4 regions of the Prosthecomicrobium sp. N25 genome follow, and region 2 is predicted to be linked to each of the others. Evidence: predicted binding sites of a transcription regulator. Region 2 holds the regulator's gene; each other region holds the start of a gene.
What was found. Region 2 encodes LexA, which represses DNA repair genes until DNA is damaged. Its sites were predicted from a motif close to TGTTCNNNNTGTGTTCNG; they were not measured.

Region 1: the regulator LexA is predicted to act here: its motif matches at 2,901-2,918, upstream of ssb (single-stranded DNA-binding protein).
Region 3: the regulator LexA is predicted to act here: its motif matches at 4,433-4,450, upstream of WBG79_RS25140 (ATP-dependent helicase).
Region 4: the regulator LexA is predicted to act here: its motif matches at 2,832-2,849, upstream of parE (DNA topoisomerase IV subunit B).

Annotation. Positions count from the first base shown of each region.
Region 1 covers NZ_JBBCAT010000001.1:2,729,693-2,737,186, forward strand. Annotated here, with positions in the region: gene uvrA (excinuclease ABC subunit UvrA) at 1-2,612, opposite strand, end outside; gene ssb (single-stranded DNA-binding protein) at 3,072-3,638, shown strand; gene WBG79_RS12475 (ABC transporter substrate-binding protein) at 3,911-4,873, opposite strand; gene WBG79_RS12480 (HD domain-containing protein) at 5,017-5,646, opposite strand; gene WBG79_RS12485 (hypothetical protein) at 5,764-6,159, opposite strand; gene WBG79_RS12490 (xanthine dehydrogenase family protein molybdopterin-binding subunit) at 6,500-7,494, opposite strand, start outside.
Region 2 covers NZ_JBBCAT010000001.1:3,035,624-3,043,117, forward strand. Annotated here, with positions in the region: gene WBG79_RS13805 (cysteine hydrolase family protein) at 1-373, shown strand, start outside; gene cydB (cytochrome d ubiquinol oxidase subunit II) at 390-1,400, opposite strand; gene WBG79_RS13815 (cytochrome ubiquinol oxidase subunit I) at 1,397-2,803, opposite strand; gene moaC (cyclic pyranopterin monophosphate synthase MoaC) at 2,974-3,453, shown strand; gene WBG79_RS13825 (molybdopterin molybdotransferase MoeA) at 3,459-4,688, shown strand; gene lexA (transcriptional repressor LexA) at 4,976-5,683, shown strand; gene WBG79_RS13835 (ComEC/Rec2 family competence protein) at 5,722-7,494, opposite strand, start outside.
Region 3 covers NZ_JBBCAT010000005.1:148,346-155,839, reverse strand. Annotated here, with positions in the region: gene WBG79_RS25160 (thioesterase family protein) at 1-90, shown strand, start outside; gene WBG79_RS25155 (MFS transporter) at 87-1,316, opposite strand; gene WBG79_RS25150 (DUF1800 domain-containing protein) at 1,555-2,994, shown strand; gene WBG79_RS25145 (DUF1501 domain-containing protein) at 2,997-4,349, shown strand; gene WBG79_RS25140 (ATP-dependent helicase) at 4,454-7,069, shown strand; gene WBG79_RS25135 (sensor histidine kinase) at 7,308-7,494, shown strand, end outside.
Region 4 covers NZ_JBBCAT010000001.1:2,297,584-2,305,077, forward strand. Annotated here, with positions in the region: gene WBG79_RS10395 (hypothetical protein) at 1-376, opposite strand, end outside; gene parE (DNA topoisomerase IV subunit B) at 696-2,744, opposite strand; gene WBG79_RS10405 (hypothetical protein) at 2,968-3,384, opposite strand; gene WBG79_RS10410 (phospholipase D-like domain-containing protein) at 3,539-5,026, opposite strand; gene WBG79_RS10415 (TerC family protein) at 5,182-5,850, opposite strand; gene WBG79_RS10420 (acyltransferase family protein) at 6,245-7,435, shown strand.

The sequences.
Region 1 (7,494 bases), 310 kb from region 2:
TAGAGCGTGCGCCCCGTCGAGCGCCGCGACAGCTCCTTGGAGAGCTTCACGCGCTGCGCCTCGCCGCCCGACAGCGTGGTCGCCTGCTGCCCGACGTGGATGTAGCCGAGACCGACGCGCGACAGCGTCTCGAGCTTCTCCCGGATCGCCGGCACCGCCTGGAAGAAGGCGACGCCCTCGTCGACGGTCATGTCGAGCACGTCGGCGATCGACTTGCCCTTGAACTGCACCTCGAGCGTCTCGCGGTTGTAGCGCTTGCCCTTGCAGACGTCGCAGGTCACGTAGACGTCCGGCAGGAAGTGCATCTCGATCTTGATGACGCCGTCGCCCTGGCAGGCCTCGCAGCGGCCGCCCTTGACGTTGAACGAGAAACGCCCCGGCCCGTAGCCGCGCGCCTTCGCCTCCGGCAGCCCGGCGAACCATTCGCGGATGGGTGTGAAGGCCCCGGTGTAGGTCGCCGGGTTGGAGCGCGGCGTGCGCCCGATCGGCGACTGGTCGATGTCGATCACCTTGTCGAGGAACTCCAGGCCGTCGACATGGTCGTGCGGCGCCGGGTTCTCCTTGGCGTTGTTGAGCTTGCGCGCCGCGGAGCGGAACAGCGTGTCGATGACGAGCGTCGACTTGCCGCCCCCCGATACGCCGGTGACGCAGGTGAAGGTGCCGAGCGGGATGTCGGCCGTGACCGACTTGAGATTGTTGCCGCGCGCGCCGACGATGCGGAGCTGCTTGCCCTTGGTGAGCTTGCGGCGGCGCTCGGGCACCTCGATGCCGAGATCCCCGGAGAGGTAGCGGCCCGTCAGCGAGTTGGGGTCGGCCATGATCTCGGCCGGCGTCCCCTGCGAGACGATCCGCCCGCCGTGGATGCCCGCCCCGGGGCCGACGTCGACCACGTAGTCCGCGGTCAGGATGGCGTCCTCGTCATGCTCGACCACGATGACCGTGTTGCCGATGTCGCGCAGGTGCTTCAGCGTCTCGAGCAGCCGCGCGTTGTCGCGCTGGTGGAGCCCGATGGAGGGCTCGTCCAGCACGTAGAGAACGCCCGTCAGGCCCGAGCCAATCTGGGAGGCGAGCCGGATCCGCTGGCTCTCGCCGCCCGACAGCGTCCCGGAGTTGCGCGACAGCGTGAGGTATTCCAGGCCCACGTCGTTCAGGAACTTCAGGCGCTCCCGGATCTCCTTCAGGATCCGCACCGCGATCTCGTTCTGCTTCGGCGTGAGCTCCGCCGGCAGGCATTCGAACCACTGGCCCGCCTTGCGGATCGACAGTTCCGACACTTCGCCGATGTGTCGCCCGGCGATCTTGACCGCCAGCGCCTCCGGCTTCAGCCGGGTGCCGCCGCAGGCCCGGCACGGCGTCGTGGCGAAGTAGCGCTCGATCTCCTCGCGCGACCAGTCGGACTCCGTCTCGCGCCAGCGCCGCTCCAGGTTGGGGATGACGCCCTCGAAGGTCTTCCGGGTCTGGTAGCTGCGCAGCCCGTCGTCATAGGCGAACAGCACCTCCTCGCTTCCCGTCCCGTAGAGGATCGCGGACCGCCCCCGTTCCGGCAGGTCGCGCCAGGGAACGGTGAGCGGGAAGCCGAAATGCTTGCCGAGCGCCTCCAGGGTCTGGGTGGTGAAGGGCGAAGTCGACCGCGCCCAGGGCGCGACCGCGCCCTTGCGGAGCGTCAGGCTCTCGTCCGGCACCACGAGGGCGGGGTCGATCTTCTGCTCGGTGCCCAGACCCGAGCAGGTCGGACAGGCGCCGAACGGGTTGTTGAAGGAGAACAGCCGCGGCTCGATCTCCGAGATCGTGAAGCCGGAGACCGGGCAGGCGAACTTCTCGGAGAAGATCAGCCGACGCGGATCGCCCTTGTCGTCCTTGTCGTCGGCGAACTCGGCGATCGCGATCCCGTCGGCGAGCTTCAACGCGGTCTCGAAGCTGTCGGCGAGCCGGCTCGCCATGTCGGCCCGCACGACGATGCGGTCGACGACCACGTCGATGTCGTGCTTCAGCTTCTTGTCGAGGGCGGGCGCCTCGGAGATCTCGTGGAAGGCGCCGTTGACCTTGACGCGCTGGAAGCCCTTTTTCTGCAGGTCCGCCAGTTCCTTGCGGTATTCGCCCTTGCGGCCGCGCACGATGGGCGCCAGCAGGTAGAACCGCGTGCCCTCGGGAAGCGCCAAGGTCCGGTCGACCATCTGGCTCACCGTCTGGCTCTCGATCGGCAGGCCCGTCGCCGGCGAGTAGGGAACGCCCACGCGCGCGAAGAGCAGGCGCATGTAGTCGTAGATCTCGGTGACCGTGCCTACGGTCGAACGCGGGTTGCGCGAGGTGGTCTTCTGCTCGATCGAGATCGCCGGCGACAACCCGTCGATCTGGTCGACGTCCGGTTTCTGCATCATCTCGAGGAACTGCCGGGCATAGGCCGACAGGCTCTCCACGTAGCGGCGCTGGCCCTCCGCGTAGATCGTGTCGAAGGCGAGCGACGACTTGCCCGATCCCGACAGGCCGGTCATGACCACGAGGCTGTCGCGCGGCAGGTCGAGGTCGACGTTCTTGAGGTTGTGCTCGCGCGCGCCCCGGATGGAGATCGTCTTCAGGGCCGAGGCGCCAGCGCGCGGTCTGTCGGTCATCATCGCTCTCGTCGGCTGCGTCGGCGGGCAGGGTGCACGGCCCGGGGAGCCGGATGTCCCGCAAGTGGGGGCCGGCGGCCCTGTTAACAATACGAGTCCCCCGGCCGGGCGGATGGCTCCGCCGGCCCGCGACCCTCCCACGGGCCTCCTGTCAGGATCCGTCAGGAGCCGCCTGCGGGATCGCCGGATCCCGAGGCCGCCGCCGAACGTTAACGGTTCGCACGCCGTCCCTCAATCCTCGCGGCGCGACTCGGGTGGCTGGGGTGGCTTGCGTTCCGATACGGGCTTGTATAGAACGGATCGGGAACGAATGGCAAGGCCCACCGGGGACCGCACCGGCGAGGGTCCCGTCGGGACGGGCAGGCTGGTCCGTTCCGGGACAGATTGCCGTGGATAAGCCCCGCGGCGCGCGTGGCGCGGGCGCGCCGGCGGGGTAGGGTGGCGGCGGAACAGGAGGTCGTCATGTCCGGAAGCGTGAACAAGGTCATCCTGGTCGGCAATCTGGGCGCCGACCCGGAAATCCGCCGTACCCAGGACGGCCGTCCGATCGTCAACCTCCGCCTGGCCACGACGGACACCTGGCGCGACCGCCAGTCCGGCGAGCGGCGGGAGAAGACCGAGTGGCACCGCGTCGTGATCTTCAACGAGGGTCTCGCGAAGGTCGCGGAGCAGTACCTGAAGAAGGGCATGAAGGTCTACGTCGAGGGCGCGCTGCAGACCCGCGAGTGGGAGGACCAGCAGGGCCAGAAGCGCTTCACCACCGAAGTCGTGCTGCAGAACTTCAACAGCCAGCTGACCATGCTCGACCGCGGTCAGGGCGGCGGTCCCGGCGCCGGATCGGGTGACGATTTCGGCGGCGACCAGGACTTCGGTGGCGGTGGTGGTGGCGGTGGTCGCCCGGCCGCGCGGAGCGTCGGCTACGACCGCGGCGGCGGCTCCGGCGCGCCACGCGCCGGCGGCTCGGGCGGCGGCGGCAGCCGGCCCCCGGCCTTCTCCAATGCCGACATGGACGACGAAATCCCGTTCTGAACGGCGGGCGACGGGGGACGGTCCGTCGCCGATCGCGCGCGGCAGCGTGCGGTCCTGACCGCTCGAGAAGGTGCATCAGGTCGAGGACAGCCGGTCCTGGCCCGATCACGACCGGCCGAGGCGCCCACGGCCGTTTCTGACTGCCGGGCCCTACCCGGACCGTAGGACCGCGGGCGCCGCCTGGATAGCGAGTAGGCTGCTCGGGTAGCTCCCCGTCTTCCGACGCCGTCCCGGGACGTCGCCGTCCCGGGCTCGTTATCGAAGGCCGCGGTTCACTTCACCGTCTGGGCGGCCTTCTCGACGAAGCGACCGTCGAAGGTCTTGGCGAGGTCGATCTTGTCGGCCGCGAAGGTCGGCTCCACGACCTTGAGGAATTCCAGCATGCCCTTGCTCGCCTCGGCGGTGATGACGCCCGTCCGCGAATAGGTCGGCAGGCTCGCCGCCACCGCCTTGACGTAGAGCGCCTTGTCGCCGAGCCAGTATTCTTCCGGCACCGCCGCGGCGACGTCGTCCGGCGAGGCCTTCTCGAGCCACTTCAAAGCCTTGAAGAGCGCGTTGGTGAGGGCCTGGGTCGTGTTCGGGTTGGCCTTGACGAAGTCCGCCTTCAGGTAGAGCGAGGCCGCCGGGTTGGTCGACCCGTAGACCGCCTTGGTGCCCGCCTCCGTGCGGGTGTCGACCAGGATGTTGACCGAGCCGTCCGCCTCCAGCTTGGAGATCACGGGGTCGAGGTGCGAGACCGCGTCGACGTTGCCCTTCTGCAGGGCGGCGACCGCCGAGGCGCCCGAGCCGACTCCGATGATCGAGACCGCGTCCGGCGCAATCCCGTTCTTGGCGAGCAGATAGGAGACGGTCAGGTGCGTCGAGGACCCCGGCGCCGTGACGCCGACCTTGGCCCCCTTGAGGTCCGCGATCGACTTGATCGGCTTGTCCTTGGCGGTCGCCAGCACGATCCCCGGGAAGCGTCCGAGCTCGAGCACGGCGACGATGTCCTGCCCCTTCTCCTGCATGCGGATGGTATGCTCGTAGGCGCCGGTGACCACGTCGACCGAGCCGCCGACCAGCGCCTGCAGCGACTTCGCGCCGCCGCCGAAATCGTTGATGGTGACGTCGAGGCCCTGCTCCTTGAAGAAGCCCTTCCGCTCCGCGATGGTCAGCGGCAGGTAGTAGAGGAGCGGCTTGCCGCCGACGCCGAGTTCCAGCTTGGCCTTCTCGGGCGCCTGCGCGTCGGCGGGCATCGCGAAGGCGGCGACGAGACCGAGTCCGGCCAGCGCGGCGGATGCGAGATGCTTGAGCACGGGGTGAACCTCCCTCAACGGTGTCGGACGGCGGCGGTCGCCGCGGTGCGGGGTCCGCAGACTTCCTGCCCGCGTGCCTGGCGTCAAGCGCCGGACGGCGATTTCCCGGCATGCGCCTTCGTATCCTCGTCGAGGATGGCCCGGATCGCCGAGATCAGGGGAACGCGGTCCGTGGCCTGCCGTGCATAGCCGAGGTTGAATGCATAGTCGAAGTCAGCCGGGTTGAGGCCCTGATTGTGCTGCAGGATGGTCTCGAGCTTGTCGAGACCCTTCGCGATCCGGGCCTCCGGCGTCGCAGCTGCCTCGTACTCGTCCCAGAGCGCGAGGATCTTCTTGGCGAGCCGGTCGGGCAAGGGCGCGGCGAGGGTGGCGAGGTCGGCGCGCTCCTCCGCGGCCTTCCCCGGCCGGCCGGCCTGGTGGATCGCCGGGATGTCGCCCCGGATCGCCTCGCCGAGATCGTGCACGATGCAGATCTCCAGGAGCCTCGTCCTGTCGATCTCGCCGAAGCGGTCGGCGAGCAGCAGGGCCCAAAGGCAGAGCCGCCAGCTGTGCTCGGCCGTGCTCTCGGTCCGTCCGGAGGCGGTGTGCGCCGTGCGCAGGACGTCCTTGAGGCGCTCCGCGCCCCTCAGGAAGGCCAGGATGCCGGCGATGTCGTCCAGGTCGGCCGGGTCCATGCCGGCCGGGTTCGGGGCGGTCGGTGTCGTGTCGCTCATCCGAACCGGATCGCCCGGCCGCACCCGAAATGCAACCCGCAACGAAGAAGGGCGGCACCGGAGTGCCGCCCTGTCGTATCCGGGGCGGGCGGGCGCGACGCCCGCCGGCCGCTCGTCTCAGCGGTGCGTGGCGACGCGCGAGACGACGTAGCCCGTGCCGGCGCCGATCGCGACGGCCTGGACGAAGGTGACCTTGTGGCCGAGGACGTGCAGGTGGTTCATGCCGAGGATGCCCGGATGGGCATGCAGCACGCCACCGACGACGCCGCCGGCGATGATCGAGCCGGCCGCGATGGCGTAGCGGACGTCGGAGATCGGCGGGCCGTACTTCTTGTAATAGGTGCAGTTCACCTGGTCGACGGCGCCCGTGCTGCCGCAAGCCGACTTCATCGCCGCGGCGCGGGCCGCGGGGGTGTTGAGGGTCGCGTTGTAGTCGTCGATCCAGCCAGCGGAAGCACCGGCGGTCATGGCGAGCGAGGCGAACACGAAGGCGGCCGAAGTCTTGAACTTCATATGATGTCTACTCCGAAAACTGGGCTCGAAGACCAGGAGTGAACCCGGCCTCTGTGGTCACCTATAGTCAGCCGCACGTGGCGAGCGCAAGGTTAATGTCTTCACATCGTCTTGTATTCGGTTGCGTTGGTAAAGGACAGCGGCGTCGATTACGTCGATGCTCGAAAAGGGACCGCAATCAAATCGCAACATCTGTTAGCGCTTTGTTGCGCTCCCGTCCCGGACGCAATGTTCGGGAAACATGTCGCCGGACGTCGCGCCCGCGTTCGGCCGGCCGACCCGGTAGCCCGGGGCGGGCAGGGCCGACCCCGCCCCGCACCGGCCATGATGGCGGCCCGGCTCAGCCGGCCGCCTGGAGCGCGCCCCAGACCGCGAGCGGCGTCGCCGGCATGTCGATGTGCCGAATGCCGCGTCCCGAGAGGGCGTCGACCACGGCATTCATGACCGAGGGCAGGGACCCGGCGCAGCCCGCCTCGCCGCAGCCCTTGGCCCCGAGCGGGTTACCGGCGGTCGGCTGCGGCCGGCTCTCGAAGACGAAATGCGGCGGCGCGTCCACGGCGCGCGGCATCTGGTAGTCGACGAAGGAGCCCGTCACGAGCTGGCCGTCCCCGTCGAAGACCGTGCGCTCCATGAGCGCCTGCCCGATCCCCTGCAGCACGCCGCCGTGAAGCTGGCCTTCCACCAGGAGCGGGTTCACCAGGGTTCCGAAGTCGTTGACCATGGTGTAGCGGACCACCTCGGTGACCCCGGTCTCCGGATCGATCTCGACCTCGGCCACATGGCAGCCGTTCGGATAGGCGGAGGGCGCCTGCTTGAACACGTGGTCCACGTCGAGCGTCTGCGGGACGTCCGGCGGCAGGTCGGTCGCCTCGGAGAGCCGGCGGGCGAGCTCCATCAGCCCGATGCCCCGGTCGGTGCCCACGATGGCGAAGCGTCCGGCCTCGAACTCGATGTCCTCGACGCCCGCTTCCAGGAGATGCGCGGCGGCAGTCTTGCCCTTCTCGATCACCAGCGCGCTCGCCTCCACGATGGCCGCGCCGCTCGCCATGATCGATTTCGACCCGCCCGTGCCGCCGCCGGCGATCAGCCGGTCGCTGTCGCCCTGGACGAGCCGGATCGCCTCGAACGGCACCCCGAGCTTCGTGTGCAGGACCTGCGCGAAGGGCGACCAGTGGCCCTGGCCGTAATCGAGCGTGCCGGTCACGATGGTCACCGTCCCGTCCGGCTCGAAGTGGATGCCGCCCATCTCGTTCATCGGCGGCGCCGTCACCTCCAGGTAGCAGCCGAGCCCAAGCCCCCGCAGCCACCCGCGCCCCGCGCTCTCCGCCTTGCGCG
Region 2 (7,494 bases):
CTGGCGAGAGGCGACGCGCGAGCATCTCGACCCCGCCCTCCTGGAACTGGTCGAGCCGCTCGCCCGGCTCGCGCCGCCGGCGGAGACGATCGACAAGCCGACCTACTCCGCCTTCGCGGCCGGCGCGCTGCCGCAGCGCCTCGCCGCCCGGGAGGTCCACACCCTGGTCGTCACCGGCGCCGAGACGGACGTCTGCGTGCTGGCGACCGTGCTCGGCGCCGTCGACCGCGGTTACCGGGTGATCGTCGTCTCGGACGCGATCTGCAGCTCCTCGGACGCCGGCCACGACGCGCTGATGACCATGTACCGCGGCCGCTACGCCCTGCAGATCGAGGTGGCGACCACCGAGGAGATCCTCTCCGCCTGGTCCTGACCGCCCGGCCGCGCCCTCAATGGTAGCCCTCGCCGGACCTGAGCCGTCCCCGGAAGGTCCAGTAGACGAAGACCGAGTAGCCGAGCACCACCGGCAGCAGCAGGAGCGTGCCGACGAGCGAGAAGATCTGCGATTCCGGGGCGGCCGCCGCCTGCCAGATCGTCACCGTGTCGGGCACCACGTAGGGCCAGGACGACACCGCGAGCCCGGCGAAGCAGAGGAGGAAGATGCCGATCGTGCCGAGGAAGGGCAGGACCGTGCCGCCCGACCGGATCGACGCCCAGACGAGCAGGACCAGCCCGGCCGCCAGGGTCGGCAGCGGCCACAGCCAGCGCAGGGTCTCGGCCGCGAACCAGCGCTCCGAAACCCGCGGGGACGCGAAGGGCGTCCACAGGCTCACCGCCGCCACGAAGGCCGCGAGCCCGACGAGGAGCCACGGCGCCAGCCGGCGCGCATGGTCGGCGACCTCGCCCTCGACCCGCATCATCAGCCATCCGGCCCCGATCATGGCGTAGCCGGCGACGAGCCCGAGCCCGCAGAGCACCGAGAAGGGGGTCAGCCAGTCGAGGGAGCCGCCGGCGAACTGCCCGTCGGCGACGCGGATGCCCTGCACGAGCCCGCCGAGCACCAGCCCCTGCGCGAAGGCGGCGAGGATCGATCCGCCCGCGAAGGCCACGTCCCAGATGCCGTGGTTCGGCTTCGCCACCCACCGGTACTCGAAGGCGACGCCCCGGAAGATGAGCGCCAGAAGCATGACGATGACCGGCTCGTAGAGGGCCGGCAGGATGATCGAATAGGCGAGCGGGAAGGCGACGAAGAGCCCGCCGCCGCCCAGCACCAGCCAGGTCTCGTTGCCGTCCCAGAAAGGGGCGACCGAGTTCATGATGGTATCCCGCTCGCGCTCGCCGCGCGCCGTCGCGAACAGGATGCCGACGCCGAGGTCGAAGCCGTCGAGGATCACGTAGAGGGCGACCGCCGTCCCGATGAGCGCGATCCAGACGACCGGGAGAAGCTCCATGCCGCTCATGTCTCACTCCTCGCGGTCGCGGCCCGCACGGCGTCCACGGACGCCGACAGGGGGCTCGAGGGCACGCCCGGCTCCGCGTGGGTCACGTCGGGCGTCGGCCCGGCGTGGATCAGCCGGTTCACGTAGAGGATGCCGGCCGTGAAGACGAAGCCGTAGACCACGACGAAGAGCGCCAGCGACACCGCCACGCGCATGGGCTCGATCGGCGAGGCCGCGTCCGCGGTGCGCAGGAGGCCGGTCGCGAGCCAGGGCTGCCGGCCGATCTCGGTGACCATCCAGCCGGCGATGATGGCCAAAAAGCCCATCGGCCAGGACCACGCGGCAGCGGTCAGGAACCCGGTCGCCGCGTCCAGCCGGCCGCGCAGCCAGTGCCAGCCGCCCCAGGCCGCGAGCGCGACCATCAGGACGCCGAGGCCGACCATGAGGCGGAACGAGAAGAACACCGGCCAGACCGGCGGCCGGTCCGCCGGGGCGAAGTCCTTCAGGCCCTTGAAGAGCCCGTTCCAGTCGTGGGTGACGATGACGCTCGCGAGGCGCGGGATGCCGATCGCGTAGTCGTTGCGCTCCTCCGCGGCGTTGGGCAGCGCGAAGAGGAGGAGGTCGGCGGGATGCGACCCGTCCCAGTGCCCCTCGATGGCGGCGAGCTTCGCGGGCTGGTGATCGCGCGTGGCGAGACCGTGCAGGTCTCCGATGACGATCTGCAGGGGCGCCAGGACCAGGGCCATGCCGAGCCCCATGCGGAGCATGATCCGGCTCTCGTCGATGAAGCGGGAGGCGAGGAGATGCCGCGCCCCGACCGCCATCACCACGATGGAGGTGGTCAGGTAGGCCGCCGTCACCATGTGGGCGAGCCGGTAGGGGAAGGTCGGGTTGAAGATCGCCGCGATCCAGTCGACCGGGTAGGCGATCCCGTCGCGGACCGCGTGCCCGGCCGGAAATTGCATCCAGCTGTTCGCCGAGAGGATCCAGAAGGCGGAGAGCAGGGTCCCAACCGCGACCGCCGTCGCGCTCGCCGCCATCATGCCGGGCGACACCCGATCCCATCCGAACAGCATGATGCCCAGGAAGGTCGCCTCCAGGAAGAAGGCGGTCAGCACCTCGTAGCCGATGAGCGGTCCGACCACGTTGCCGACCACCAGCGAGAAGCGGCTCCAGTTGGTGCCGAACTGGTAGGAGAGCACGATCCCGGACACGACCCCCATGGCGAAAGAGACCGCGAAGATCTTCGTCCAGTAGCGCGCGAGCCGCAGGAAGATCGGATCGCCCGTCCGGAGATGGCGCAGGTGAAGCGTCGCCACAAAGGCCGAGAGCCCGATCGTGAAGGCCGGAAAGACGATGTGGAACGTGATCGTGAAGGCGAACTGGACCCGCGAGAGCCACACGCCGTCGAACCAGTCCGTCATGCCGCTGCTCCCAGGGCTGCCCCGCGCCCGAACCGTCGAGCTTGCGATCGGTTCGGTCCGTAATAGCCCGGAGGCGTGCCGTCTGTGATCTCGTCACCGACCCCGGCCGCTTCCGCCCGCCCCCCGTCGCGGCTAGATTGCCGACCCCGGCGAGCGGCGCGAGGCATCCCGTGACGGCGAGACTGACCCATATCGACGAAACCGGCGCGGCCAACATGGTCGACGTCGGCGACAAGGCGGTGACGCGGCGCGTGGCCGTCGCCGAGGGGCGGGTGCGCATGAAGCCCGAAACCCTGGCGATGATCCGCGCCGGCCAGGCCAAGAAGGGCGACGTGGTGGCGACGGCGCGAATCGCCGGCATCATGGCGGCGAAGCGGACCCACGAGCTGATCCCGCTCTGCCACCCCCTGCTCCTCACCAAGGCGGCCGTCGAGATCGAGCCCGACGAGGCTCTGCCCGGCCTCGTCGTGCGCGCGACGGTGCATGTCGGCGGTCAGACGGGGGTCGAGATGGAAGCCCTGACGGCTGCCACCGTCGCGTGCCTGACCATCTACGACATGGCCAAGGCGGTCGACCGCGGCATGATCGTCGAGGGCGTCCGGGTGCTCGAGAAGTCGGGCGGCAAGTCCGGCGACTGGCGGGCGGAGTGACGGCCATGGCGGTGTCCGGATCCCCGCTCCTGTCGGTCGAGGAGGCGCGGGCGCGCATGCTGGCCGGCGTGGTGCCGGTCGGCGCCGAGTCGGTCGCGCTCGCCGAGGCGGAAGGCCGGGTCCTCGCCGAGGACCTGACCGCCACCCGTACGCAGCCGCCCTTCCCGGCCTCGGCCATGGACGGCTACGCCCTCCGCGCGGCCGACATCGCCGCCGTCCCGGCGCGCCTGCGCGTGATCGGAACGGCGCCGGCCGGCCGCGCCTTCGAGGGCCGCCTCGGTGCCGGCGAGGCCCTGCGCATCTTCACCGGCGCGCCCGTGCCCGAAGGCGCCGACACGGTGCTCATCCAGGAGAACGCGGAGGTTGCCGCGGACGGCACCATCCTGGCGCTCGACGCCACCCCGCGCGGCCGCAACGTCCGGCCCGTGGGGCTCGACTTCCAGGCCGGCGAACGCCTGATCGACGCCGGCACGCGGCTCGACTGGCGGGCGGTCTCGCTCGCCGCGGCCATGAACCACCCGGTCCTCCAGGTGCGCCGTCGCCCGCGCGTCGCCGTCCTGGCGACCGGGGACGAACTCGTCCGCCCCGGCGAGACGCCCGGCCCGGACCAGATCGTGGCGTCCAACAATTTCGGGGTCGCCGCGATGGTGAGCGCGCTCGGCGGGGAGCCCGTCGACCTCGGCATCGCGCCCGACGACGAGGCCGCCATCGGGGCACGCATCGCCGCCGCCCTCGAGACGCGGGCCGACGTACTGGTCACCCTCGGCGGCGCCTCGGTCGGGGACCTCGACCTGGTCGGCCGGACCCTCGGCGACGCCGGCATGGAGCTCGCCTTCTGGAAGATCGCCATGCGGCCCGGCAAGCCGCTCATGGCCGGCCGCCTCGGGCCCATGCGCGTCCTCGGCCTGCCCGGCAACCCGGTCTCGAGCCTCGTCTGCGCGATCCTGTTCCTGAAACCCCTCCTGCGCGCCCTCCTGGGCGTCGCCCCCCTGCTCGACCCGGAGGTCGACGCCGTGGCGGCGGTCGACCTGGCCGCCAACGACCATCGGCAGGACTACCTGCGCGCCGAAATCGAAAGCCGGGACGAAAGCGGACTGCCCCGGGTGCGCCCCTTCCCCGTCCAGGACTCCTCCATGCTGACCCGCCTCGCCCGGGCGGACTGCCTGGTCCTGCGCGCCCCGAACGCCCCGCCGCTCCCCGCCGGCGGCCGGTGCCGAATCATCCCCCTCTCCTGACCGTCTCAGCCCGCTCCGGCGCCGGACCGCCGCGGCCCGTTCCGCAGCGTTCGGGTTCGTTCCCGGCCGCATATTCTTCGTTCCCGGTCCGTTTTAACGGAAAATTGACGCTTGTAGAACATGGAGAGAACGTGTAGCTTCAGTTCGCGCTTTGTACACGTCACAGGCTTCATCCAGGTTTTCGTGGAGACGACCCCCGTCCCCCATAGGAGATCCGGACGCCCGAGCGGCAGAGTGGCGACGAAGGATTCGAACCACCAAACCGAACCCGAGGGGCGACAGGACCCATGCTCACCCGCAAGCAACTCGAGCTCCTGATGTTCATCCACGAACGCCTGAAGGAAACGGGCGTGCCTCCCTCCTTCGACGAGATGAAGGACGCGCTGGACCTCAAGTCGAAGTCCGGCATCCACCGGCTGATCACAGCGCTCGAGGAGCGCGGCTTCATCCGCCGCCTGCCGAACCGCGCCCGTGCGCTCGAGGTGGTGCGGCTCCCCGACTCGGTCGCGCCGAGCCTCGCGGCAGCCCGCAACGGCAAGGCCTTCGCGCCTTCCGTGATCGAGGGAAGCCTCGGCAGGCAACGCCCGGTCGGCTCCGGCGACGACAAGAACGGCGCGGTCTCCATCCCGGTGATGGGGCGCATCGCCGCCGGCACCCCGATCTCGGCGATCCAGAACTACACCCACGCGATCCCCGTCCCGGCGGACCTCATCGCCGGCGGCGAGCACTTCGCCCTGGAGGTGCGCGGGGACTCCATGATCGAGGCCGGCATTCTCGACGGCGACACCGTGGTCATCAAGCGTGCCGACGGCGCCGACACCGGCGACATCGTGGTGGCGCTGGTGGACGACGAGGAGGCGACGCTGAAGCGCCTGCGCAAGCGGGGGGCGTCGATCGCCCTGGAGGCCGCCAATCCGGCCTACGAGACCCGCATCTTCGGACCCGATCGCGTCAAGATCCAGGGCAAGCTCGTCGGCCTCATCCGCCGCTACTGACCGGATCGGCCACGCGGCCCTCCGATTGCCGGAATTCCTCAGTCCGACACGCCCGGGTCGCGGCCGTCTCCGTCGTCGTCCGGCAGCAGGGACGGCGCCCCGGAGGGTGCCGGCCGAAGGGCGGTGCCGGCCCGGCCGGGACGGTGCCCGTCGGCTGCGGGACCGGCCGGTTGCGTCACACGACCGGTCACCGGCGCGGGCGCCCCCGCCGGCTCGGCCGTACGCGAACCGGTGGTGGCCGGAGCGGGCGGCGGCGGGCGGGCGTTCCAGGGCCGGGTCCGGCCCGCGACAGCGGGCTGAAGCGAAGCCGGCAAGGGCGCCACCGCCGAGGGCGTCCCCGGCACGGAAGGGCCCTGCGCTCCGGCCGGCGGGCCGTTGGCCGGACGGGCGGGCCAGCCGAGCGCGAGGCCGCCGGTCTCCGCCAGGACGGCGCGGTCGACGACGACGGTCAGCGCCCGGCAGCCGGGCGGGGCGTCCAGGCGGGTGACCACGATCGCGGCCCGGCGGCAGTCCTCGTCGAAGGCACGCGGATCACGGACGACGGCAAGAACGCGGGGCCGCGTCCCGGGGGAGGCCACATGGATCGCGCAGCCGAACGGATCGCACTGCCAGCCCGCCGCCAGGGCGGGGTCGCGGACGGCGCGCGGGTCGGCGTCTGCGGCGAGCCAGACCTGCGCGGCGAATCGCGCCCGCGCCGCGTCGAGCACCGCCAGGCGCCCGTCGCCACCCCTCACGGCGATCGGCTCGGCATCCGCGCCGACGAGAATGTCCGGAGCCTGCGCGAAGGGAGCGACCGCCACAGCGGCTGCCGCCGGAACGAGGCCGAGGAGACGCCAGCGACGGGTCCAAAGCGTCAGCCAGAGGATCGCCGCGACGGCGAGCGGCAGGGCCGCCGGATGGATGCGCCCGATCAGCCCCTCGCCGCCCGGCAGGCCGGCGACCTCGCTCGCGACCGCCAGCATGGCCTCGATCCCCATCCCCATGAGGACGAGGGGCCAGGACTCCAGGCCGAACGGCATGGCCAGCATGGCCAGGAGCGCCATCGGCATCACGATCGTGCCGACGACCGGCAGCACCAGCATGTTGGCGAGGACGCCGTAGGGCGCCGCGCGGTGGAACTCCGCCGCCACGACGGGAGCCGTCGCGAGGCCGGCCACGACCGACGAGAAGGCGAGCCCCGTCACGTGCGCGGCGAGCCAGCGCAGGAGCCGACCGGCCGGGCCGGCCAGCGGGTTCACCAGGCGGGTCGGGTCGCGCGGGCGGTCGCGCCAGACCTCGTAGGCGGCCACGAGCGCGAGCACCGCCAGGAACGACATCAGGAACCCGGGCTCGGCCACCGCATGGGGTTCGAAGGCCAGGATCGCCAGCGCCGAGACCGCGACCGTGCGCTGAGTCAGGGCGGGTCGGTCCGCCAGGACGGCCAGCAGGCCGACCGCGAACATGATGTAGGACCGGTCCGTCGCCACGCCGCCGCCGGAGATCAGCAGGTAGCCGGTGACGGCCGCGAAGGCCGCGACCGCGGCCACCTTCTTCACCGGGATGCGCAGCGCCAGTCCGGGGACGAGCGCCAGCAGCAGGCGGACGGCAGCGAGCACCGTGCCGCCGACCAGGACCATGTGCAGGCCCGAGATCGAGATGATGTGCGAGAGCCCCGAGGCGCGCATGGCCTCCTGGTCTGCCTCCGGGACGGCGCGGCTCTCGCCCACGATCAGGGCGGCCGCCATCGCGCCCGCCCGCCCCGGCAGGGCCTGCCGGATCCGCTCGGCGATGTCGTGGCGCAGTGTCGCGACCCCGGCGGCGAGGCGCAACGC
Region 3 (7,494 bases), on a different contig from region 2:
GCCGGCTTCGAGGCGATGAAGCGCGCCGCCGACGCCCTGCCCCGGCCCGAGCGGGCCGGCCGCGCCATCGGCATCCCGCGGCGCGGCTAGCTCCGGCGCGCGCCCTTGAGGTCCGGCAGGAACCAGGCGAGGAGCCCGATCGCCGGCAGGAATCCCGCCGCCTGGAACATGACGGTCAGGCCGGTGACGTCCGCCATTTCTCCGAGGAGCGCGCCGCCGAGGCCGCCCATCCCGAAGGCGAGGCCGAAGAAGAGCCCGTTGACCATCCCGACCCGCCCCGGCAGGAGCTCCTGCGCGTAGACCACGATCGCCGGGAAGGCCGAGGCCAGGATCACCCCGGTCGCGAGTGCGCAGACGACCGCGCCGACCGGCCCCATGTAGGGCAGCCCGATCGTGAAGGGCAGGACGCCGAGGATCGAGAACCAGATCACGGTCCGCCGCCCGATCCGGTCGCCGATCGGTCCGCCCACGAGCGTGCCCACGGCGGTGGCGGCCAGGAACAGGAACAGCCGCACCTGCGCCTCGCCGACCGACAGCCCGAAGCGCTCGATGAGGTAGAAGGTGAAGTAGTTCGAGATCGCCGCGTAGGTGAAGTACTTCGAGAAGACGAGCAGGCACAGGACCGCGATGGCGATCGTCACCTGCCGGGGGTCGACCCCGCTCGCCCGGGGCGCCGCCGCGGCGGCGGGCTTGCGCCGGTGGGCCGCGTACCAGCGTCCCACCCCGGCCAGCAGCACGAGCCCGGCCATCGACAAGGCCGCGAACCACCCGATCGCGCCCTGGCCGTAGGGGAGCACGATGAAGGCCGCGAGCAGCGGCCCGACAGCGGAGCCGGCATTACCGCCGACCTGGAAGATCGACTGGGCGAAGCCGTGCCGCCCGCCCGAGGCGAGCCGGGCGACCCGCGCCGATTCCGGATGGAACACCGCCGAGCCGAGCCCGACCAGCGCGACCGCCGCCAGGATCGCTCCGTAGCTCCCCGCCCGCGCCAGCATCAGAACGCCGACCGAGGTCAGCGCCATGGCGGCGACGAGGCTGTAGGACTGCGGCCGCCGGTCGGTCGCGATGCCGACCAGCGGCTGGAAGATCGAGGCGGTCAGCTGCCAGACCAGCGTGATGATGCCGATCTGCCCGAAGTCGAGCCGGAACCCGTCCTTGAGGATCGGGTAGATCGCCGGCACGAGCGACTGGATGGTGTCGTTGATGAAGTGCCCGAGGCTGACCGCGACCAGGATCCCGGCCACCGCACCGGTCTGGGCAGGCCCGGCCGGGGCGGCATCGGACGAGGAGGAGACACTCACGGGGGCGGGATCCATTCCGGGGGACGACGAGGGGATGCAACTATGCCGATCCCCGTCGCCCCCGGCCAGCCCCGCAGCCGCATGGGTGACGCCCGCCGCGCGGGGCGGGCGCGCCCTCCGTTAAACTGTGCCGGAGCCGCTTTGCCTTTGGGTAATCTTGGTTGCTGACGAAGCGTCATTCACCGATCGGATTCAGGACCCGTTAGGAGACGGCGGCCGAACGTCCCCTCCGCGATCGACCCGGAGGCGGACCATGCTCGACGCCATGCAAGACGAGACGCGGCGCAAGAAGGCCGGCACCGCGGGGGCGACCACGACCACCGCCGCCCCGGTCCTGACGCCGCAGATGAAGGCGCGCATCGCGCTGCAGCGCTTCGGCCTCGGCGCCAAGCCCGGCGGCACGGCCGCCCGCCTCGCCGCCAGCGCCAACGCGGCCCGCGACGCGCTCCTCGCCGAGCTGGACACGCCGAACATCGCCCTGATCTCCGACCCGGCCCTTCCGACCTACGCGGCGGCCTGCGCACTCGGGACGACCGGGTTCAGCGGCGCCGACACCCTCAACAAGCAGGAGCTGCGCGCCCGCTACGCCAAGCACCTCGCCCCCGAGATCGGCTTCGTCGAGCGCCTCGTCCTGTTCTGGTCGAACCACTTTTCGATGAACCGCGGCAAGAACGACGTGGTCCGGGCCACCATCGGCCAATGGGAGCGGGACGTCATCCGCAAGACCGTGCTCGGCAAGTTCTCCGACATGCTGCTCGCGGTGTTCCAGCACCCGGCCATGATCACCTACCTGGACAACCAGAAGTCCTACGGACCGAACTCGCCGATCGGAAAGGGCGCCCACTTCGGCTACAACGAGAACCTCGCCCGCGAGACCCTCGAGCTCCACACCCTCGGCGTCGGCGGCCCGTACACGCAGGCGGACGTCACCAACTTCGCCAATGTGCTGACCGGCTGGTCCTATGTCAGCAAGTGGGAGGCGGACAACGGCTGGCTCGGGGCCACCCAGGCGGTCGTCGGCCAGTTCGTCTACCGCGACCAGGGCCACGAGCCCGGCCCCTTCACGGTGCTCGGCCGGAGCTGGCCGGCCACCGGCCAGCAGCAGGGCCTCGCCGTCCTGCGCATGCTGGCCGCCCATCCCGCCACCGCCCAGCACCTCGCTTTCCGCATGCTGGTCCACTTCGTCACCGACGCGCCGACGGCCGCCATGGTGAAGACGCTCGTCGACGCCTTTACCAGGTCCGGCGGCGACCTCAAGGCGATGGCCCGGGCCCTGGTGCTCATGCCGGAGGCCTGGTCGGCGCCGCTTTCGCGCATCCGCACGCCCTACCTGTCGATGGTCGCCCAGCTCAGGGCGTCCGGCAAGGCCGTCGACACCACCAACGAGAACGCCGTCAACTGGGCCCTCTCCACTCTCAACCACGCCCCGTGGCAGTGCCTGACCCCGGACGGCTATCCGGACGAGAGCTTCGCGTGGATCAACCCGGACGCCGTCCGGGTCCGCGAGGACGCCGCCTACATGGTCGCCGGCATGGTCCAGTCGGGCTACGCCGGCCCGGCCCCGAAGGATCTCGCCGCCCAGCTCTACCCCGGGTCCCTCTCGGCCGCCTCGCTGCAGGCCGTGACCCTCTGGCCCGATACCCGGCGCGGCCTCGCCACCCTGTTCATGACCCCCGAATTCCTGCGGAGCTGACGATGGCGCAAGACCACGACGACATCGACCCGCGCATCGCCGCCGCCGCTGCGGCCGGATGCGAGGAGTCCCGCCTCGCCCTCAGTCGGCGTGCCGTCCTCGGCCTGTCGGCGAGCTTCTTCTCCTGGGCCATGGTCCCCGGCTTCGCCGAGGCCGGCAGCGCCACGGACCCGCGCCTCCTGATCGTCGTCCTGCGCGGCGGCATGGACGGCCTGAACACCGTCGTCCCCTTCGGCGACCCCGACTACGTGACCCTGCGCGGCGGCCTCGCCATCCCGGCCGCCTCGACCATCGCCATCGACGGCTTCTTCGGCCTCAACGCCGCGATGCCGAAATTCGGCGCCATGGTGCAGGCCGGCGAAGCCGCGGTCGTGCACGCGGCCTGCGTGCCGCTGCGCAATCGCTCCCATTTCGACTGCCAGGACAATCTGGAGAACGGCCAGCCCGGCCAGGTCTCGACCGCCCCGAGCGGATGGCTGAACCGGCTCCTGACCGCGCTGCCGGCCGGCAGCCCCGTCCGTGTCAACGGCGCCCTGCAGGTCGGCCCGGCCCCGCTGATCCTCGCCGGGCCCGCCCCCGTCCTCGGCTGGTCGCCCGCCGCCTTCGGCCGCCCCGACCAGGTCTTCGACAACAACCTCGTCAACCTCTACCGGACCGCCGACCCGGTGCTCTACGACAACCTCTCCCGGGGCCTCGCCGCCAACGCCATGGCGACCGCGGCCGGCACCTCGACGACCGGCACCCTGACCTCCCTGCAGAAATCGTTCCGCGGCGCCGCCGCCCTGATGGCGCAGCCGACCGGGCCCCGCATCGCCGTCCTGTCGGTCACCGGCTTCGACACGCACATCAACCAGGCGAGCGCGCTCGCCGCCGTCCTCGGCCAGCTCGACACCGCGCTCGACGACTTCCGAACGGTCTCCGGCGCGGCCTGGAGCCAGACCGTCGTCGCCTGCGTCACCGAATTCGGCCGCACCGCCAAGACCAACGGGACCTACGGCACCGACCACGGCGTCGGCACCGTCGCGCTTCTCGCGGGCGGCTCCGTCCAGGGCGGCAAGGTCTACGGCGACTGGCCCGGCCTCGCCGCCGCGAACCTCTACGAGGGCCGCGACCTGAGGCCGACAACCGATCTCCGCGCCGTCTTCAAGGGCCTGCTCGCCGACCACCTCGGCGTCGGCCGGACCACGCTCGACACGGCCGTATTCCCGGGCAGCGGCGCGATCGCCCCGATGACCGGCCTCGTGAGGGCCGCCACCGCGCCCGCGCCCGCGCTCGCCGCCGACAGCGTCGCGGAGAACCCGCGGTCCGCGAGAGGGATCGCCAAGTTCCGCCGGCTCAATGCCGCGATGATGTGAGCCGGACCGGCCGGGCCGTCGCGCGGGAGAGGCGAGGCCCGCCCTGCCGCATCCCTGCCGCATGATCTATATAAAGGCTCGCGGAGAACGAGTCGGAAACATCCATGGCCGCTGGCAAGCCTTCTTCCCGTTCGTCGGCCTCGGCCGACGACGCCTTCGACGATCCCTTCGCGGAGGGCTTCCCGGGCGACGCTCCCCTTGCGTCCGGTCCCGAAACCGATGCGCAAGACGAGCCGCCCTTCGAGGAGCCGCCCTTCGACGTGCGCCCGGCTCCCGCCCGTCCCGCCACGAACCGGCCGGTCGATGCGCCCGCGCCCCGCCCGGGCGGCATCGCGGCCCGCGCCGCCGGCGCCCGCATGCCGGCCGAGACCGGCTACCTGCAGGGCCTCAACCCCGAGCAGCGCGAGGCCATCCTGTCGACCGAGGGCCCGCTCCTGGTCCTCGCCGGCGCCGGCACCGGCAAGACCCGCGTCCTGACCACCCGCATCGCCCACATCCTGGCGACCGGCCGCGCCCGTGCGAGCCAGATCCTGGCCGTCACCTTCACCAACAAGGCCGCGCGCGAGATGAAGCACCGCATCTCCGCCCTGGTGGGCGAGGCGGTCGAGGGCATGCCCTGGCTCGGCACCTTCCACTCGATCGGCACCCGGGTCCTGCGCCGGCACGCCGAGCTGGTCGGCCTCAGATCCGATTTCACCATCCTCGACATGGACGACCAGCTCCGGCTCCTGAAGCAGGTCATCCAGGCGGAGGGCATCGACGAGAAGCGCTGGCCCGCCCGCCAGCTGGCGAGCTTCATCGACAGCTGGAAGAACAAGGGCCTCGGCCCCTCCGAGGTGCCCCCGCTCGAGGGCCGCGCCTTCGGCAACGGCAAGGGGGCCGCGCTCTACCAAGCCTACCAGGACCGCCTGCGCACCCTCAACGCCTGCGACTTCGGCGACCTTCTCGTCCACGTGATCCGCATCTGGCGCGGCCACCCGGACGTGCTCGCCGACTACCAGCAGCGCTTCCGCTACATCCTCGTCGACGAGTACCAGGACACCAACGTGGCCCAGTATCTCTGGCTGCGCCTGATCGCGACGGGCTCCAAGAACGTCTGCTGCGTCGGCGACGACGACCAGTCGATCTACGGCTGGCGCGGCGCCGAGGTCGACAACATCCTGCGCTTCGAGCACGACTTCCCCGGCGCCAAGGTGATCCGCCTGGAGCGCAACTACCGCTCCACCAGCCATATCCTCGCCGCCGCCTCCCACCTCATCGCCCACAACGAGGGCCGGCTCGGCAAGACGCTCTTCACCGACCTCTCCGACCCGGACGCCGAGAAGGTCAAGGTGGCGTCGGCCTGGGATTCCGAGGAGGAGGCCCGCTCGATCGGCGAGGAGATCGAGCGGCTCCAGCGCCAGGGCCATCCCCTGAACGGCATCGCCATCCTGGTCCGCGCCTCCTTCCAGATGCGCGAATTCGAGGACCGCTTCGTCACCCTCGGCATGCCCTATCGGGTGGTCGGCGGCCCGCGCTTCTACGAGCGCGCCGAGATCCGCGACGCCCTGGCGTATTTCCGCGTCACCTGCCAGCCCGCCGACGACCTCGCCTTCGAGCGCATCGTCAACGTCCCGAAGCGCGGCCTCGGCGACGCCACCATCCAGCAGCTGCACACCTTCGCGCGCGCTCGGTCCATCCCCCTGGTGCAGGCCGCGGCCGAGATCGTCGAGACCGAGGAGCTGAAGCCCAAGGCGCGCAGCGCCCTGAAGGACCTCGGCACGTCGTTCGGCCGCTGGCGCAACCAGCTCGACGCGTTGTCCCATACCGAGCTCGCCGGCATCATCCTGGACGAGTCCGGCTACACCGGGATGTGGCAGCAGGACCGCTCGGCGGAAGCCCCGGGCCGTCTCGAGAACCTCAAGGAACTCCTCCGGTCCATGGAGGACTACGAGTCCCTGCCGGCCTTCCTGGAGCACGTCTCGCTCGTGATGGACGCCGACAGCCAGGCGGAGGTGGACGCGGTCACCATCATGACGCTCCATTCCGCCAAGGGTCTGGAGTTCGACACCGTCTTCCTGCCGGGCTGGGAGGAGGGCCTGTTCCCGCACCAGCGCGCCCTCGACGAATCGGGCCGGGCCGGCCTCGAGGAGGAGCGGCGCCTCGCCTATGTAGGCCTGACCCGTGCCCGCCGGCGCGCCCGCATCTGGTTCGCGTCCAACCGCCGCATCCACGGCTCCTGGAGTTCCTCCATCCCGAGCCGCTTCCTGGACGAACTGCCGGAAGCCCACGTCGACGTGGTCGAGCCCTCCTCGAACTATGGCGGCTACACCCAGAGCCGCTTCGACCGGATGGACCCCTTCGGCTCGTCCTACACGTCCCCGGGCTGGCAGCGTGCCCGCAAGCTGCGCGAGGATAGTGGTGCGGGCGCGGCGGAGGCCGGCGGCTTCGAGGAGGCGCGGGCCGGCTACGCCGCCGGGCCCGGCCATGGCCGCCGGGACGAGATGCGCGACCGCTGGGGCAATCCGGTGCGTCAGCGCCGCGCCGGCGCCGTGATCGAGGGCGCGCTAGTGGCCAAGTCGGTCGCCACCGAGCAACCCCTTTACGCGGTCGGAGAGCGCGTCTTCCACCAGAAGTTCGGCAACGGCACGGTCGCCGAAGTCGAGGGCAACAAGCTGACGATCGACTTCGACCGCGCCGGTCGCAAGCGGGTGCTCGACAGCTTCGTCGCCCGTCCCTGAGACTGCTTGATCTGCAGGAAAATACGCACTTACGTTGCGTTACAGGGGAACGCTTCTGTATTTTTTCCAGTGTGAATAAGCTGAATGGTCTCGGTCCATGATAGGGATCAAATGCAAATCAATCGATTTGCATCAGAGTCGTTGCGTTGCGGTGCCGCATCGACAGCCGCCGGCAGGCGGAGCAGGCTCGGGGTGCCACCGAGGAATTCCAGACCAGACCAGAACGGGGTGAGCCCGGATGCTCGACGTCCTGCCGCAGTCAGGCCACAGGCCCCGGTTGGCTCCGGTCGTATCGGACGAGTGGCGCGAGATCGTCCGCCAAAGCCCGGCCATGATGCATTCCGTCGACGGCTGCGGGCGCCTGATCGAGGTCTCCGACGAGTGGCTGCGCGTCCTCGGATACCGGCGGGACGAGGTCATCGGCC
Region 4 (7,494 bases), 740 kb from region 2:
TTATATCCTTCCGGATTTCACGTCTTGCATGAGTATTAGTTCTATCATCTACTTGCCTTCTAATTGCTTCGAGTTCCGATCGCTGAGCCTCAAGCCTGATATTTTGTTCTTCATGCCTCGCTAAAAGTGAAGCGCGTTCAGCTTCGAATTCAGTACTGAGTCGCCTTCGTTCCTGTTCGAGAGTGTTGATGTTATCGACAAGCAACGTATTGTATTTTTCAATTATAGACAGTTGAGTGGCTTCAAGAGCCTGGATCGTTGAACTTACGTTGAGCGTATCAATCTTTCCCTTGTTAGAAGCAAATGCATACTTACCTATTTCCTTATGAGCAAACAATAGAAATGCGAACAGCTGCTCTCGATTCTCAGGTTGCACCCCCCCCATTCTGAGGGGAATTGTGGATCCAATTAGTGTTAACTCTATCAAGAATTGAGTCCGCGTTACTTGTCCTCGCAATCGTGAAAGTAAACCCCGGAACCTGCAACTGCGCTTGATGAATTGCCGAAGAAGAGGGGTGAGCAATCAACATTTCAACTTCAGCACTGGAGAGGCTTATTGATTCAGGGTACCCTTGGACATAAATTGAAGCCGATAGAAGTGGGAATTCCGCAATAGACGCCCTTAGGAATCGAATTATTGAACGATCGTCCAGTCGCGGCACGTGGTAGGTATTGTCACTCAAGAATAGACCCCCTCAGATATCCAGATCGAGATCGCTCGCGAAGGCGGCTTTTTCGGTGATGAAGGCGAAGCGGGCTTCGGGCTTGTTGCCCATCAGGCGCTCGACGGAGTCCTTGGTCGCGTCCTCCTGGCCCTCGATGACCTCGACGCGCAGGAGCGTCCGGGTCTTCGGGTCCATGGTGGTTTCCTTGAGCTGGAACGGCATCATCTCGCCGAGGCCCTTGAAACGGCCGATCTCGGGCTTCTTGTTCCTGAAGACGGACGCCATGAGCTCGGCCTTGTGGGCGTCGTCGCGGGCGTAGACGGTCTTGGAGCCGTGGGTGATCCGGTAGAGCGGCGGCACCGCCAGATAGAGATGGCCGCGCCGGATCAGGTCCGGCATCTCGCGGTAGAAGAAGGTGATGAGCAGCGAGGCGATGTGGGCGCCGTCCACGTCCGCGTCGGTCATCACGATGATCTTGTCGTAGCGCAGGTCCTCCTCGCGCCAGGCCTTTCCGACCCCGCAGCCGAGCGCCTGCACCAGGTCGGCGAGCTGCTGGTTGGCGCCGAGCTTGTCGCGCGTCGCGTTGGCCACGTTGAGGATCTTGCCGCGGAGCGGCAGCACCGCCTGCGAACGCCGGTCGCGCGCCTGCTTGGCCGAGCCGCCGGCCGAATCGCCCTCAACGATGAAGAGCTCCGACCCCTGCGCGGCCGTGTCCGAGCAGTCCGCCAGCTTGCCGGGAAGGCGCAGCTTGCGGATCGGCGTCTTGCGCAGGATCTCCTTCTCCTGCCGCCGTCTAAGCCGCTCGTCGGCCCGCTCCAGCGACCAGTCGAGCAGCCGGTCGGCCTGCGCGCGCGAGCCCGCGAGCCAGTGGTCGAAGGCGTCCTTGATGGCCGTGTCGACGATGCGCAGGGCCTCGGCGGTGGCGAGCTTGTCCTTGGTCTGGCCGACGAACTCCGGCTCCCGGATGAAGACCGAGAGCATCGCCCCGGCCGTCGTCATGACGTCCTCGGCGGTCAGGATGGCGGCCCGCTTGTTGCCGACCAGATCCGCATAGGCGCGCAAGCCCCTGAGCAGCGCGACCCTGAGGCCCTGCTCGTGCGTGCCCCCCTCCGGCGTCGGCACCGTGTTGCAGTAGGAGGAGACGAAACCGTCGCCGGCGAACCAGGCGACCGCCCATTCGACCGCGCCGTGGCCCGAGGTCTTCGCCGTCCGCCCCGCGAAGACGTCGTCGACGGCGAGCCGCTCGCCCTTCAGCTTCTCCGCCAGGAAGTCCTTCAGGCCCCCGGGAAAATGGAAGACCGCCTTGTCGGGCGTCTCGCCGCCCGCCACCAGCTCCGTCGGGCAGGACCACCGGATCTCCACCCCGCCGAAGAGATAGGCCTTCGACCGCGTCATCCGGAAGACCCGTGAGGGGTCGAACTTCGCCGCCGGCCCGAAGATCTGCGGATCGGGGCGGAAGCGCACGGTCGTCCCGCGCCGGTTCATGACCTCGCCGAGCTCCTCGAGCCCGGTCACCGGATGCCCGCGCGAAAAGCGCTGCCGGTAGAGCCGACGGTTCTTGGCGACCTCGACCTCGAGGCTCTCGGACAGCGCGTTGACCACCGAAACGCCGACCCCGTGCAGGCCGCCCGACGTCTCGTAAGCCTTGCCGTCGAACTTGCCGCCCGAATGGAGCATCGTCATGATGACTTCGAGCGCCGATTTGCCCGGATACTTGGGATGCGGGTCGACCGGAATGCCGCGACCGTTGTCCGAGACTGTCAGCGTCCCGTCCGCCTCCAGCCGCACGTCGATGAAGCTGGCATGGCCCGCCACGGCCTCGTCCATCGCGTTGTCGATCACCTCGGCGAAGAGGTGGTGCAGCGCCTTCTCGTCCGTACCGCCGATATACATGCCGGGCCGCCGGCGCACCGGCTCGAGCCCCTCCAGGACCTCGATGTGGGAAGCGTTGTACTCGGCCTCCCCGGGCGTGCCGGACCGCATCGGAACCGCCCGCAGGGGCTTCGGCGCGGGCGCGGCCGGACGCGGCGGGGCCTCCGGCTCGGGGAGCTTCGCGAAGAGGTCTTGGGACTTGGCCATGGGGCTCCGGTCGGACGGCGTCATGGGCGGGTGCTACCACGAATCGCCTGTGATTGTCTCACGGATCAGAGCGCGCCGCGACCAAAATGTTCCGGTTCCGTTCCTGTGGGTCCGCTGCGGATCGTCGGCGCGATCCGGCACCGGGAGCGGGCCGGAGCGCCCCGTCTCGCGCCGCGCGCGATCAGGCGAGGCGCTCCGCTCGGCGCGAAGGCGCTGCCCGGCCTCAGCCGTTGAGCGCGGACGTCGCCGGCATGGCGATCCGGCTCGCCGCCGGGGCACGGCGCGTGTGAGCGGTGACGATCGCGGCGAAGACCAGCATGGCCGAGATGGTGACGAGCGAGCCCGCGATGGCGACCGGTTCCCCCCAGGGCTTCGACAGCACCGCCCCCGCGATCCCCGGCGCGATCAGCACGAGGCCTGTCGTCGCGAGCCCGAGATGCAGGCCCGCCGCCTTGCCCTCCGCCGCCGGCACGACCTTGTAGAAGAGGCCCGCCAGGAACATCGACACGAAGCCGACGAGATTGATATGGGCGTGGACGGGCGCGAGGCTGTGGTCGTGCGAGGCCCCCATGACGATGCCGAGGCCCATGCCCGTGAGGGCCGCGAGCACGCCGAGGCGCAGGAACCAATTCCCGATCATGTACACTTCCTCCGATTGGCCCGGCGCCGGATCGAACCGGCGCCGCTCCCCTGACCATCGGGAGGGCGCGGAATAGCCGCCGCCCCGGAGAGGCGCAAGGCCTTCCGCGGCGGCGAGGGTATCACGATCAGGTGTGGCGCGCGTGATCCCGGTTTCAGGTCCGCTTCTTCAGGAACCACAGCGGCTCGAACGGCTTGCCGGGATCGAGCAGGAACGTGCCCGGCATGGAGCGGACGGCGCCCCGGCTGTCGAAGGCCGGCGAGAGCTTCAGCCGCCGCGGATTGGCGTTGAGGCGGTCGATCGTGCGGATGAGCGAGCCCTCCTCGGCGTGTGTCCGGCCGACCGCCTCGGGCTCCGCGTCGAGGTGCTCACCGAGCAGGCGGTCCCGGATGGCGGCGATGCGCCGGCGGGTCGCCGGGCTCGTCCCCTCGATGGCGATGTCGCATTCCGTGTCGAGGCCGACCGAACGGTTGTTCAGGTTGGACGACCCGATCCGGAGTAGGAGGTCGTCGACGACGACCACCTTGGCGTGCACGTGGATCGGGCACTCCGTCTCCTCCCGCCCGGGCGAGGACGGGTAGAAGACGCGCAGCCGGTCGTGGCGGTCGTGCCGCCTGAGATGCCGGATCAGGCGCTCGCCGTTGATGCCCATCACGAGCTTCTCGAAGAAGCCGCGTGCGCAGAAGGTCAGCACGACCACCACCTCCGGGCCGTCCTCCCGCTTCAGGTGGTCGACCAGGATGTCGCGGATGTAGCGGGCCGTCAGGTACTGCGCCTCGATGTAGATGGAGCGGCGGGCCGCCCGGATCGCCTCCGCGGTCAGGAGTGCCGCCTCGCGCACGGGCTCGTGCGGCCCCCAGGCGGGATGCGTCCGCGCGATGCCGATCGGCTCGCGCAGGAATTCCGGCTCCACGCCTTCCGGCCAGATCCCCGGGTTCCGGACGGGTGCCGGCACGACCTCGCCGGTCGCGATCCGCCAGCGCTCCCGCGCCAGGTCGCCGAGCGCCACCGCCGCCGGGCCGTCGACGACGGCCTGCACGTCGTGCACCGGCCCGTAGGCCTTGCCCTCGTAGGTGACGCGGCGCGGGTCGTCGGCCTCGTGCCGGCAGCTGTCCCAGCGCCGGACGGTCAGGTCCATGCCGCCCACGAAGGCGAGGCTGTCGTCGATGGCGACGAGCTTCTGGTGATGCGCGGCGTAGATCGGGTGCTTGGAATCGAGCCGCACGCTGATGCGCGGGTGGTCCTGCCAGGGCGCCCCGATGAGGAGCGGCAGGGGCGCGCCCGGCGCGTGCACGACCGCGACGCTCCAGACCAGGATCCGCACCTCGAGCTCCGGATGGTCCTCCACGAGTGAGCGCAGGAGGTCGCCGAGCGCGGGCGCGTCCGGCTCGGGCCGCAGCGTGATCTTGCCATCGAAATCCCAGCCCAGGATCGTGATGGACCGGCGCGCCTGCCGCAGCGCCGTGTCGAGGGCGGCGAAATAGGCCTCCGCGTCGACCAGCACGGCGGCCCTGTCGGCCTCCTCGAGGCGCCAGCAGGTCTCGCCGGGGCGCAGGATCCGGTGCGGCTCGCGCCGCTCGTCCTGAACCTCGGAGATGCCGCCGAGGATCGCGGTCTCGGTCTCGCTCAAACGCCGCAGCATGCCGGCTCGCCTCGCATTCATGCCTTCCACCGAAGGACGCGCCCACCGGGACGGGGGCGTTCCCGCGCGCAGCCCAAGCGGACGACGCGCGGGAATCGAATGCGTAACGGCCGCTAAGGTTCCGCCCGGCCAAGGACTTGGCCCGGGCAGAGCCCTCACAGCATGGCGGCGACCAGCGGGGCGACCTCGTGGGTGCCGCGCCAGATCATGTCGAGGGCCACGTAGAGGATCACGGCGAGACCCACATAGGCGATCCAGCGATGCTTCTGCAGCAGCTTGGCGATGAAGCTCGCCGCGATGCCCATCAGCGCGATGGAGAGGACGAGGCCGAAGACCAGCACCCAGGGATGCTCGCGCGCCGCGCCGGCCACCGCCAGCACGTTGTCGAGCGACATGGAGACGTCGGCGACGACGATCTGCCAGGCCGCCTGCGCGAAGGTCTTCTGCGGCGCCCCCGGTGGGCCCGCCGCGATCGTGCCGTCGGCGTTGATGTCGACATCTTCCAGCGCCTCCTCGGCGTCGACCTCCTCGGCATGGGTGGTGCGCAGCTCGCGCCACATCTTCCAGCACACCCAGAGGAGCAGGATGCCGCCGGCGAGCAGGAGGCCGACGATCTGGAGGAGCTGGGTCGTCAGGCCGGCGAAGACGATGCGCAGGCCGGTGGCGGCCACGATGCCGATCAGGATGGCCTTGTTGCGCTGCTCGCGCGGAAGCCCGGCGGCGGCCAGGCCAATCACGATGGCGTTGTCGCCGGCGAGCACCAGGTCGATCATGATGACCTGGAGAAAGGCGGAGATTACTCCGCTCGACAGGATTTCGGACATGGGTCGTACCTCTCCACACGGAATCGCGTCGGGGAGAGGCCCGGCGGGCCGGGGAGGGGAGAGGTCGGCGACACCGTCGGCGCGCGGCGGGAGGGCCCGCGCGCGGAAGGAGCCATGTCGACCCGTCCGTCGAACCGGATACCTGTCGGGCCACTCCACAATGGATCCAGTCCGACATCGCAGCGCCGACGTCGTCGGTGCGCTGCCAGAGGGGCCCGGCCTGGTGACCTTCAGATAGCGGAACGTCGGCCCGGCATCAAGGGTTCCTGACAGGATCGTCAGGCGATTGTCAGCGCCGTGACATGATTGACACGGCGGTAACCTTGCCAAGCGGTTGCGCATGACAGCGAGGGGCCGACGCCGCATCCTGCCGGCTCGCCGCCGAGGATCCCCGATGACCGACCACGCCGCCCGGATCGCCCGAGCCGCTCTCGCCCGCAGCCTTGCCGCCGAGGCGCCGCCCCCGGTGCCCGCCGCGGCCGTGGCCGCCGCCGCGCGCAAGGCGGCCGCCAAGCCCGCGGCGGCCGAGCGCCTGCCCGGGCTCGACGGCCTGCGCGTCGTCGCCGTCCTGGCCGTGGTCGCCTTTCATCTCCTCTTCCGCGGCCCGGTCTCCGGCTGGACCGGCGTCCCGTTCCCCGCCGTGGAGGGGGTCGCGGCCTACGGCTATGCCGGCGTCGACCTCTTCTTCGTCATCTCGGGCTTCGTCATCGCCTGGTCGTCGGAGGGCCGCAGCCCGCTCGCCTTCGCCCGGGCGCGCCTCCTCCGCCTCTGGCCGGCCTTCGTGGTCTGCATGACGGTCACCGCACTGGTGCTGGCGCTGGCGCGCGACCCGAATTTCCCCATCGGCCCCGCCATGTGGGTCGCCAACCTGATCTTCCTGCCGCAGCTTCTCGGGCAACCCTTCGTCGACGGCGCCTATTGGTCGATCGTCACCGAACTGACCTTCTACGGCTGGGTGTTCCTCGCCATGGCGCTCGGCCTCTGGCCGCGCCGGATCGCCGAGATCGGCCTCGTCTGGCTGGCCGTCTCGCTCGTCAATCTGTTCCTCGGCTCGGCCATTCTGGACCGCCTGTTCCTGACCTCCTTCGCGGGCGAGTTCCTGGGCGGCGTCGTCCTCTACCGGATCCGCGCCGAGGGCCAGAAGCCAATCCTGCTCGCCCTGCTGACCGCCTCGGTCTTCGTGGCGGTCGTCCACTCGGTGCCCTATTCGGGCGGCCTCGACCGCCTCTACGGCTTCAAGGCCGACCCCGCGGCCGTGGTGCTGGTCCATTTCGCGATCTTCGGCCTCGTCGCCGCCGCGGCCGCCGCCCGGGTGCCGGCCCGCCTGGCCGGCCTGACGCTCGCCGCCGGCGGCGCGACCTATCCGGCCTATCTTCTCCATCAGAACATCGGCTACGTCCTGATCGACCGCCTCGTCCCGGCCGGCGTGCCCGGCCCGCTCGCGGCCCTCCTCATCACCGCGGGCGTCTTTGGCCTCGCCTGGGTCGTCTGGGCCCGCATCGAGCCCGCCGGCCGACGCCTGCTCGCCCCGATCCTCGACCGCGCGATCGCCCGCCTCCCGGCCGCCATCGGCGGCGGGCGCTGACGCCGCTCTCCCGCCCCTCGACCGGAAAATCTCCTCCCGCGCCCGCTTCGGAATTGCGG